DNA from 3 places in the Streptomyces sp. NPDC014882 genome. Region 1 is predicted to be linked to each of the others. Evidence: riboswitches for the same ligand, from Rfam matches in the RefSeq annotation. Region 1 holds a riboswitch; each other region holds the start of a gene.

Region 1 (3,267 bases):
GAGGGTGACGGCCCGGGTGTGCGAAGGACATCGCGTCCGGTGGCTCCTTCGCGCACCCCGGAGCGTCAGCGCTTGCGACGCCTGCCTCTGCCGCCCCGGAGGCCCTGCAGGGTCGTGCCCGCCGTACCCGCCGCACCGGCCGGTGGCATCTTCGGTGCGCCCGGCGCTCCCGGAGCTGCCGCGGTGAGCGCGCCCGTGCCCGACCGGTCCGCCGACACCACGAGCGCGGCAAGCGCCGTGGTCACCGGAACCGACGCGACCAGCCCGATCGAACCGACCAGCGTGCGCACGATCTCCTCGGCGACCAGCTCACTGTTGGCGACCGTGCCGACACTGCTCTGTGCGATGGAGAACAGCAGCAGCAGAGGCAGGGCGGCGCCGGCGTAGGCCAGGACGAGCGTGTTGACCACGGACGCGATGTGGTCGCGGCCGATCCGGATGCCCGCCCGGTACAGCCCTCGCCAGCCCATCGTGGGGTTGGCCTCGTGCAGTTCCCAGACCGCCGACGTCTGGGTGACCGTCACGTCGTCCAGGACGCCGAGCGATCCGATGATGATTCCGGCGAGGAGCAGGCCGCTCATGTCGATCGACGGGTACAGGCCGTGGATCAGACCGGTGTTGTCGTCCGTGTTGCCGGTGAGCGCCGCCCAGTCGACGAACCAGGAGCCGAGGACGCCGATCAGCAGCAGGGAGATGAGGGTGCCCAGAACCGCCACGGAAGTGCGGGCCGACAGACCGTGACACAGATAGAGAGCGATCAGCATGATGGCGCTCGCCCCCACGACCGCCACCGCGAGCGGGTTCGACCCTTGCAGGATCGCGGGCAGGACGAAGAAGTTCAGCACCATGAAGCTGATGGCCAGCGAGACCAGCGCCATGACACCCCGCAGCCGCCCGACGACCACGACGGCGACGGCGAAGATGAGGGCGAGCAGGGTCAGTGGAACGCGGCGGTCCACGTCGGTGACCGAGTACTGAAGGTCCTTCGGTGCGGAGGGCTCGTAGGCGACCACGACCTTCTGCCCCTCGTGCAGTTGCCGTGACTGGTCGGGCTGGACGATCTCGGTGAAAGTACGGCCCGCGTCCGCGCCGGTGTCCACGCGGATCGTGGCCTTCTTGCAGGTGCCGTTCTCCTGCTGGACCGCGGAGGAGCCTTCAGCGGTGGAGGTGTCGCCGGTGGGGGTGCCGCCCGAGGCGTTCGCCGACGAGCAGCTGATGTCCTCGACGTCGGAGACCGTCGCCCGCTGCGTCTGCCGGTCGAAGCCGACACCGGTGCGCTCGTGCGCCGGAGCACCGCCGGGCCACAGCACGACCAGGCCGGCGAGCACGGCCACGGCGAAGGGGATGAGGACGGCCGCGATGACCTTGCGCAGATGCTTGGAGACGGGAGCGGCCGGTCCATGACTGTGGCTGTGTCCGTGGCCGCCGCCCGGACCGGGGACATGGCCGCCGTGCCCGCCGCTGTGCCCGTCACCAGGGCCATGACCGTCATGGGAACCGCGCCCGTCACCTGGGGCGGTGCCGTGTCCAGGGCCCCCACCGGAGCCTTGCCCGCCGCCGGAGCCCTGCCCGCCACTGGAACTCCGCCCCCCGCCGGGGCCCTGTCCGCTCTCAGGACCGAAGCCGTATCCGCCGTCGGGACCGGCACCCGGAGCCGGACCGGCACCCGGACCCGGGCCGGCACCCGGACCCAGGCCGGCACCCGGACGAGGGCCCGGGCCGGAAGCGGAACCGCCACCGGGGTCGTACCCCTGCCCTCGCCCGGGGCGTCCGGCGGGAGGAGTGCCCGGACCGCGGGGCTGTTCGGGCGGCGGGAACGGAGGATGGGGTGTCGTGGTCACCGCCCGATCATCGCAAGAACGACCGAGGCCCACTGTTCACCGCGCCACAAAGGACGCTAGCGTGGAGGCACTTTTGCACACGCGGGAGCTCGGAGCACCGGGCTGAGAGGGCGCTGACCTTCGTCTTTGCGATGTTTCACGTGGAACGTCACCACCACCGAGTGATGTCTCACATGAATCGTCGGCAGACGGAAACCGCTGCGTCGACCGCTGAACCTGTTACCGGGTAATGCCGGCGTAGGGAGTAGGTCTCATGACCAACAAGGACACACGCACGCCTGCCTCCGCGCAGACCTCCGACGAGGTCTCCAGCGACCAAGAGGCCGGGAAGTCCGTCGGATGGCACAAGGCGTATGTCGAGGGTCCGCGCCCCGACCTGCGGGTGCCGGTCCGCCAGGTGCATCTCACGAACGGGAAGTCGGTCACGCTGTACGACACTTCCGGCCCGTACACCGATCCGCTCGTCGAGACGGATGTCCGCAGGGGGCTGCCGCCTCTGCGGGAGAACTGGGTCATCACCCGTGGCGACACGGAGGAGTACGCGGGCCGCCCCGTCCGTCCGGAGGACGACGGGATCAAACACACCTCGCCGCGTGGCGGACTGCGCAATCTCGACGCGGTCTTCCCCGGGCGTCCCCGCCTGCCGCGCCGCGGCCGGGCCGGGCAGGCGGTCACTCAACTCGCCTACGCGCGGCGGGGGGAGATCACGCCGGAGATGGAGTACGTGGCCGTCCGGGAGAATGTGGAGCCCGAGGTCGTCCGCGAGGAGATCGCGGCCGGACGTGCGGTGCTGCCCGCCAACGTCAACCACCCGGAGATCGAGCCGATGATCATCGGCAAACGGTTCCTGGTGAAGGTCAACGCGAACATCGGCAATTCGGCGGTGACCTCCTCCATCGAGGAGGAGGTCGAGAAGATGACCTGGGCCACCCGATGGGGCGCCGACACGGTCATGGACCTGTCCACCGGTCGTAATATCCACACCACCCGTGAGTGGGTGCTGCGCAACTCACCGGTCCCCATCGGCACGGTGCCGCTCTATCAGGCACTGGAGAAGGTCGACGGCCGGGCCGAGGAGCTGACCTGGGAGATCTACAAGGACACGGTGATCGAGCAGGCCGAGCAGGGCGTGGACTACATGACCGTCCACGCAGGCGTGCGCCTGCCGTACGTCCCGCTGACGGCGAACCGCAAGACCGGAATCGTCTCCCGCGGTGGCTCGATCATGGCCGCGTGGTGCCTGGCCCACCACAAGGAGTCGTTCCTCTACGAGAACTTCGAGGAACTCTGCGAGATCCTCGCGGCCTATGACGTCACGTACTCGCTGGGCGACGGGCTGCGGCCCGGCTCGATCGCGGACGCCAACGACGAGGCCCAGTTCGCGGAGTTGCGCACCCTCGGGGAACTCAACCGCATCGCGAAGCGC
Region 2 (3,267 bases), on a different contig from region 1:
CGCCCACAGCCCGCCGACCGTCCGCACGACCACGGCGTAGTTGAAGAAGACGTGGGCCAGCAGGATCGCCCACACGGTGGTGTCCAGCCGTACGCCCCACAGGTCGTCGAGGAGGCCGCCGCGCCCGACCAGCGCCAGGAACGCCGTCCCGACGACGACGGTCGGCAGGACGAACGGGACGGTCACGACGGCCCGCAGGACCTGCTTGCCGGGGAAGGAGAAGCGGGCGAAGACGTAGGCGGCGGGCAGCGCGACCAGCAGGGTGAGCACGGTGGAGGCGAGCGCCTGCCAGGTGGTGAACCACAGGACGTGCCGGATGTCGGGCTGCCCGAGCACGTCGAGCAGGCGCCCGAAGTGCCAGCCGTCGCCGGAGCGCAGTCCCCGTGCGGTGATCGCGGCGACCGGGTAGGCGAAGAACAGCCCGAAGAACGCGACGGGCAGGGCCATCAGCCCGAGCCGCGCCGCGCTCCCGGTACGCCGACGGCGGGTGACCGCCCGCCGGTCTACTTCAGTACGAGCGAGGTCCACGACTTGACCCACTGGTCGCGGTCCGCGGCGATCTTCGCCGGGGCCATCGTCTCGGGAGCCGCGGCGGCGGGACCGTACGCGGTGAACTCGGCGGGCACGGCGGCGCCCTTCACCACCGGGTAGACGAACATGTTGAGCGGCATGTCCTCCTGGAACTCCTTCGAGATCAGGAAGTCGATCAGCGCCTTGCCGCCCTCGCTGTTCTTCGCGTTGTCCAGCAGCCCGGCGAACTCGACCTGCCGGAAGCAGGTGCCGGTCGCGACGCCGGTCGGCGCGGTCGCCGGCTTCGGGTCGCCGTAGATCACCTCGGCGGGGGGCGAGGAGGCGTAGGAGACGACGAGCGGCCGGTCCGCCCCGGCCTTCCTGCCGCCGGCCGACCCGGAGAACTCCTCGTTGTAGGCCTGCTCCCAGCCGTCGACGACCTTCACGCCGTTGGCCTTGAGCTTCTTCCAGTAGCCTTGCCAGCCCTCGTCGCCGTACTCCGCCGCGGTGCCCAGCAGGAATCCGAGACCGGGCGAGGAGGTGGCGGCGTTCTCGGTGACGAGGAGGTCCTTGTACGCCGGCTTCACCAGGTCGTCGAAGCCGGCGGGCGGCGCCAGCTTGTGGTCGGCGAAGTACTGCTTGTCGTAGTTGACGCAGACGTCGCCGTGGTCGACGGGCGTGACCCGGTGCTTGCCTGCGTCCAGCTGGTACTGCCCGTCGACCTGGTCGAGCCCCTTCGCCTCGTACGGCTGGAAGAGGCCGTTGTCGAGCGCGCGGGAGAGCAGGGTGTTGTCGACGCCGAAGAAGACGTCGCCCTGGGGGTTGTCCTTGGTGAGGATCGCCTTGTTGACGGCCTGCCCGGCGTCGCCGTCCTTGAGGACCTTGACCCGGTAGCCGGACCGCTTCTCGAAGTCGGCGAGCACGCTCTTGGAGACGGCCCACGAGTCGTGGCTGACGAGGGTGACGGTCTTGCTCCCGCCCTGCGCGGATCCGCCGTCGTCCGACGATCCGCAGGCGGACAGGGTGACGAGGCCGAGGCCGACGGCCGCGGCCACGAGTGTCCTGGTGTGCGTGGTGTGCACGGGTATTCCTCCTGGAGGTGACCAGGAAGAGACGCGGCCCCGCCCGGGACCCGCGAGGGGATCCCGGGCAGGGCGCAACAGCTCGAGTGATGACCGAACTTCCTACCCAGAATGACCTGGGCGAGGTTCAGAGGGTCTGCGGCCCGGTTGCCGCACTCTCAGCGCTGTGGCGCTCCCCTGTCGGAATATGAAGATGTCTGGTTCGTCGCACTGTCCGAAAACATGACCGTGCCGACGTCGGCCAGACTACCGCTCGGTGGCGGCGAGCTGACCACACGCCCCGTCGATCTCCTGACCGCGGGTGTCCCGGACGGTGACGGGCACCCCGTGCGCCGCGATGGCCTCGACGAACGCCTTCTCGTCCTCGGGCCGGGAGGCGGTCCACTTGGAGCCCGGCGTCGGGTTCAGCGGGATCAGGTTCACGTGCACGGGCCGGCCCTTGAGCATGCGCCCGAGCCGGTCACCCCGCCAGGCCTGGTCGTTGATGTCGCGGATCAGCGCGTACTCGATGGACAGCCGGCGTCCGGACTTCTCGGCGTACTCGAACCCGGCGTCGAGCACCTCGCGCACCTTCCACCGCGTGTTCACGGGGACGAGGGTGTCGCGCAGCTCGTCGTCGGGGGCGTGCAGCGAGATCGCGAGCCGGCACTTGAAGCCCTCGTCGGAGAACCGGTTGATGGCCGGCACCAGCCCGACCGTCGACACGGTGATCCCGCGCTGCGAGAGCCCCAGCCCGTCGGGCGCGGGGTCGGTGAGCGCACGGATCGCGCCGACGACCCGCTTGTAGTTGGCGAGCGGCTCGCCCATGCCCATGAACACGATGTTGGACAGCCGGGCCGGCCCTCCGGGGACCTCCCCGTCGCGCAGCGCCCGCATCCCGTCCACGATCTGGTGGACGATCTCGGCGGTGGACAGATTCCGGTCCAGCCCGGCCTGCCCGGTCGCGCAGAAGGGACAGTTCATCCCGCAGCCGGCCTGCGAACTGATGCACATGGTGACCCGGTCCGGGTACCGCATCAGCACCGACTCCACGAGCGTGCCGTCGAACAGCCGCCAGAGCGTCTTGCGGGTGGTCCCCTGATCCGTGGACAGGTGCCGGACGACCGTCATCAGCTCGGGCAGCAGCGCCTCGCGCAGCTTCTCGCGGGCCCCGGCGGGGATGTCCGTCCACTCGGCCGGGTCGTGCGCGAACCGCGCGAAGTAGTGCTGGGACAGCTGCTTCGCACGAAACGGCTTCTCCCCGATCCCCGCCACCGCCTCCTTCCGCTCGGCGGGCGAGAGGTCGGCGAGATGCCGCGGCGGCTTCTTGGCTCCGCGGGGGGCGACGAAAGTGAGTTCTCCGGGTGCAGGCATAACCCTTCCAGTGTCGCAGATCCACTCGGATGCCCCGGTCGGCTCAGAACAGCCCGGCGATCACCGTGGCGCACCACCCGACGTACGCCTTGGTCCGGTGCCATCCGCCGCAGTACAGCTTCGGTCTGCGCCGCCCGTTCTGCGCGAGGAGCGCGTCGCACCACCGGCACTGCAGGTCACCGTGGTAACTGCCGTCTTCCTCACGTCTTGCCCGCCCCATGCGGGAACACTATTGGTTCGTCCGCCGGCCGGTCCATGCCACGAGCCCCCGTCCACAGGGGACGGGGGCTCGTTCCGGACACCGGACGGAGACCGCTCAGCC
Region 3 (3,267 bases), on a different contig from region 1:
GGCCAGCGCGTGTGCCAGCGCGTCCCCGGTGACCGGTGCCAGCAGCACGCCGTTGCGGTGGTGCCCGGTCGCCAGCAGCAGTCCGTCCAGCCCGGTCGGTCCGAGCAGCGGCGCGTTGTCCGGCGAGCAGGGGCGCAGCCCCGCGCGGGTCTCGGCGAGCGGCAGTTCGGTGATCCCGGGAACCAGCTCGTGGGCGTCCCGCAGCAGCTCGTACACGCCGCCCGCCGTCACCGTCGTGTCCCAGCCCATTTCCTCGCTCGTCGCCCCGACGACCAGCTCGCCGTTCTCGCGCGGCACCAGGTAGACCTGGCTGCCGCGCACCACGGCCCGCACCGTCCGGGTCAGGAACGGCGCGTACCGCCGCGGCACGGTCAGCCGCAGCACCTGCCCCTTCACCGGCCGCACCGGCGGCAGCACCTCCGCCGGGACGCCCGCGAGCCGCCCGCTGAGGCTGCCCGCCGCGAGCACCACCTGCCGCGCCGTGAGCGTCGTGCCCGCGCGCGTGCGCACTCCCGCGGCGCGCCCGGCCGACACCGTCAGCCGCTCCGCCCCGTCGCGGTGGAAGGCCACGCCCGCCCGCTCGCAGGCGGCCACCAGCACCGCCACCAGCCGCCGCGGATCGACCTGGTGGTCCCCGTCCACCCGCAGCCCGCCCCGCACCCCGGGCGCGAGCAGGGGCTCCAGCCGCCGGCACTCCCGCCCGGACAGCCACTCCGAGGCCAGCCCCGACCGCCGCTGCAGGGCGTGCAGTTCCCGCAGCTGGGCGCGGTCGTCGGCGTCCAGCGCGACCGCGAGGGTCCCGGAGCGGCGGTAGCCGACGTCGTGGCCGGTCAGCTCGGTCAGCTCGGCCACGAAGTCCGGGTAGCGGCGGGCCGATTCCAGGTTGAGGCCGAGCAACGTGTGCTCGCCGTGGTGCAGTTCGGTGACGGCGGCGAGCATCCCGGCCGCCACCTGCGCGGCCCCGCCGCCCGGGGCGGGGTCCAGCACCGCCGTGGCGAACCCGCGCTGCGCGGCCCGCCACGCGGTGACCAGCCCGATGATGCCGCCCCCGACGACGAGGACGTCCGACGTGCTTGAGGACATGGGTGTCCAGCCCCTCCCTTCGCCGGAATGACCCGGATCAGGTTCGTACGGTCGGAGGCCGCCAGCCTCCCTCTCAGCCCGGTGCGTCCGGGCTCCCGCGAGTGCTCTAGATTGGCAACCCTAGCCCCCCGTCCTCCGTCCCGGTAAGGGAGCCTCCTCTCGTGGCCCGTTCGCTCGACGGCCTGGTCCTGGCCCCGGTGGCCGATCAGGCCCCCGGTCAGGTCGGCACCCGCACCCGCTTCACGTACCACGAACGCGACGGCGTGGTCTGGGCCGACTACGCGGGCGGCGACGTCGTCCGCGGGCACCTCGTGGGGACCCGGCGGGGGGACCGGCTGGACTTCCGGTACGTCCAGCTGCGGCACGACGGGACGACGTCGTCCGGACACTGCGTGTCCGCGGTCGTCGAGCTGCCCGACGGGCGGCTGCGCCTCGACGAGACCTGGGAGTGGGAGTCGCGGGCCGGCAGCGGGAGCAGCGTGGTGGAGCAGATCACGGAGCGGGACGGCTGACTGACGGCGCGTCAGCTGTCTAAGGTGACCGGGTGAGCGAGCAGACGCGGGAAGAGGACGGGCGGACGGCGCGGCGGGTGGTCGTCGTCGGCGCGGGCATGGCCGGGGTGCAGACCGCGGTCGCCCTGCGCGAACAGGGCTTCGACGGCACGGTCGTCGTCGTGGGCGCCGAACCCCACCAGCCCTATGACCGGCCCCCGCTGTCCAAGGCCGTCCTGCTGGGCAAGGCCGAGCACTCCGCCTTCGACGTCGACTTCGAGAGCCTCGACGTCGAACTCCGGCTCGGCAGCGAGGCCCTCGGCGTCCGCCCCGCCGACCACGAACTCGACACCGGGGCCGGGCCCGTCCCGTACGACGTCCTCGTGCTCGCCACCGGCGCCGAACCGATCCGGCTGCCCGGTGCCGAGGGCGTCCCCGGCGTCCACCTGCTGCGCACCCTGGACGACGCCGAACGGCTGCGGCCGGTGCTCGCCGGCCGGCACGACATCGTCGTCGTCGGCGCCGGCTGGATCGGCGCCGAGTTCGCCACCGCCGCGCGCGGGGCCGGCTGCGCGGTCACCGTCGTGGAGGCCGCCGACCGGCCGCTGGCCGGCGCCCTGCCCGCCGACGTCACCGCCGCGATGGCCGCCTGGTACGCCGACAGCGGCACCGACCTGCGCACCCGCACGCGCGTGCGGCGCGTCGAGCCCGGCGCGGTCCTCCTCGACGACGGGTCCCGGCTGCCCGCCGACGCCGTCGTGGTCGGCATCGGAGCCCGCCCCGCCACGGCCTGGCTGGCCGGCTCGGGCATCGAGCTGGGCCGGCACGGCGAGGTCGTGGCCGACGCCGGTCTGCGCACCTCCCTGCCCGACGTGTACGCGGTCGGCGACTGCGCGTCCTTCCCCTCCGGGCGGTACGGCGAGCGCCTGCTGATCCACCACTGGGACAACGCCCTCCAGGGCCCGCGCACGGTCGCCGCGAACATCCTCGGCACGGCCGCCGGCGGGGTCCCCGCGGTCTACGACCCGGTCCCGTACTTCTGGTCGGAGCAGTTCGGCCGCTTCGTCCAGTACGCCGGGCACCACAGCGGCGCCGACACCACCCTGTGGCGCGGCGACCCCGCCGGACCGGCCTGGACGGTCTGCTGGCTGCGCGACGGCCGCCTGGTCGCCCTGCTGGCGGTGGGCCGCCCGCGCGACCTCGCGCAGGGCCGCCGGCTGATCGAGTCGGGCGCGCCGCTCGACCCGGAGCTGGTCGTGGACCCTGAGCGGCCGCTCAAGACGGCGACGGCCTGACCGGGGCCCCGCGGGCACGACCGGTGCTCCGTCCGGAGGAGTCCCGCGGCGTCTGGCGGCGGCTCCGTCCCCCCGGGGGGAGCCTCGGGTACCGGCTGCCGGTCCGGGATGGCAGTCTTGAGGGGTGACCGAGATTGACGCAAAGATCGATGCTCTCGTCCCCGCCTGGCTCACCCTGCCCGACATCGCGGAGATGCTCGATGTCGACGTGACGCGTGTACGGCAGCTGGTCAAGGAAGGCCAGCTCATCGCCGTACGCCGTGGGGAGAACAGGGCGCTGCACGTTCCCGCCGCCTTCATCGACGAGGACAAGGTGACCAAGGGCCTGTCCGGGACCCTGACCCTGCTGCGGGACGACGGCTTCACGGACGAGGAGATGCTGGAGTGGCTGTTCACGC

The links. Region 1 has a riboswitch for thiamine pyrophosphate ahead of thiC (phosphomethylpyrimidine synthase ThiC). Riboswitches for the same ligand answer to the same signal wherever they lie in the genome.
Region 2: it holds a riboswitch for thiamine pyrophosphate, as region 1 does, so the genes downstream of both, ACF09K_RS00460 (thiamine ABC transporter substrate binding subunit) here and thiC (phosphomethylpyrimidine synthase ThiC) in region 1, are expected to answer to the same signal.
Region 3: it holds a riboswitch for thiamine pyrophosphate, as region 1 does, so the genes downstream of both, thiO (glycine oxidase ThiO) here and thiC (phosphomethylpyrimidine synthase ThiC) in region 1, are expected to answer to the same signal.

The regions. Positions count from the first base shown of each region.
Region 1 is NZ_JBIBWL010000003.1:555,965-559,231, forward strand. Features, by position in the region: gene ACF09K_RS10475 (YibE/F family protein) at 66-1,841, opposite strand; TPP riboswitch at 1,913-2,102, shown strand; gene thiC (phosphomethylpyrimidine synthase ThiC) at 2,095-3,267, shown strand, end outside.
Region 2 is NZ_JBIBWL010000001.1:119,357-122,623, forward strand. Features, by position in the region: gene ACF09K_RS00455 (ABC transporter permease) at 1-447, opposite strand, end outside; gene ACF09K_RS00460 (thiamine ABC transporter substrate binding subunit) at 504-1,592, opposite strand; TPP riboswitch at 1,674-1,781, opposite strand; gene rlmN (23S rRNA (adenine(2503)-C(2))-methyltransferase RlmN) at 1,839-2,945, opposite strand; gene ACF09K_RS00470 (hypothetical protein) at 2,989-3,165, opposite strand; gene ACF09K_RS00475 (phosphatidate cytidylyltransferase) at 3,262-3,267, opposite strand, start outside.
Region 3 is NZ_JBIBWL010000010.1:187,177-190,443, reverse strand. Features, by position in the region: gene thiO (glycine oxidase ThiO) at 1-1,083, opposite strand, end outside; TPP riboswitch at 1,081-1,192, opposite strand; gene ACF09K_RS23185 (hypothetical protein) at 1,245-1,595, shown strand; gene ACF09K_RS23180 (NAD(P)/FAD-dependent oxidoreductase) at 1,628-2,869, shown strand; gene ACF09K_RS23175 (Rv2175c family DNA-binding protein) at 2,994-3,267, shown strand, end outside.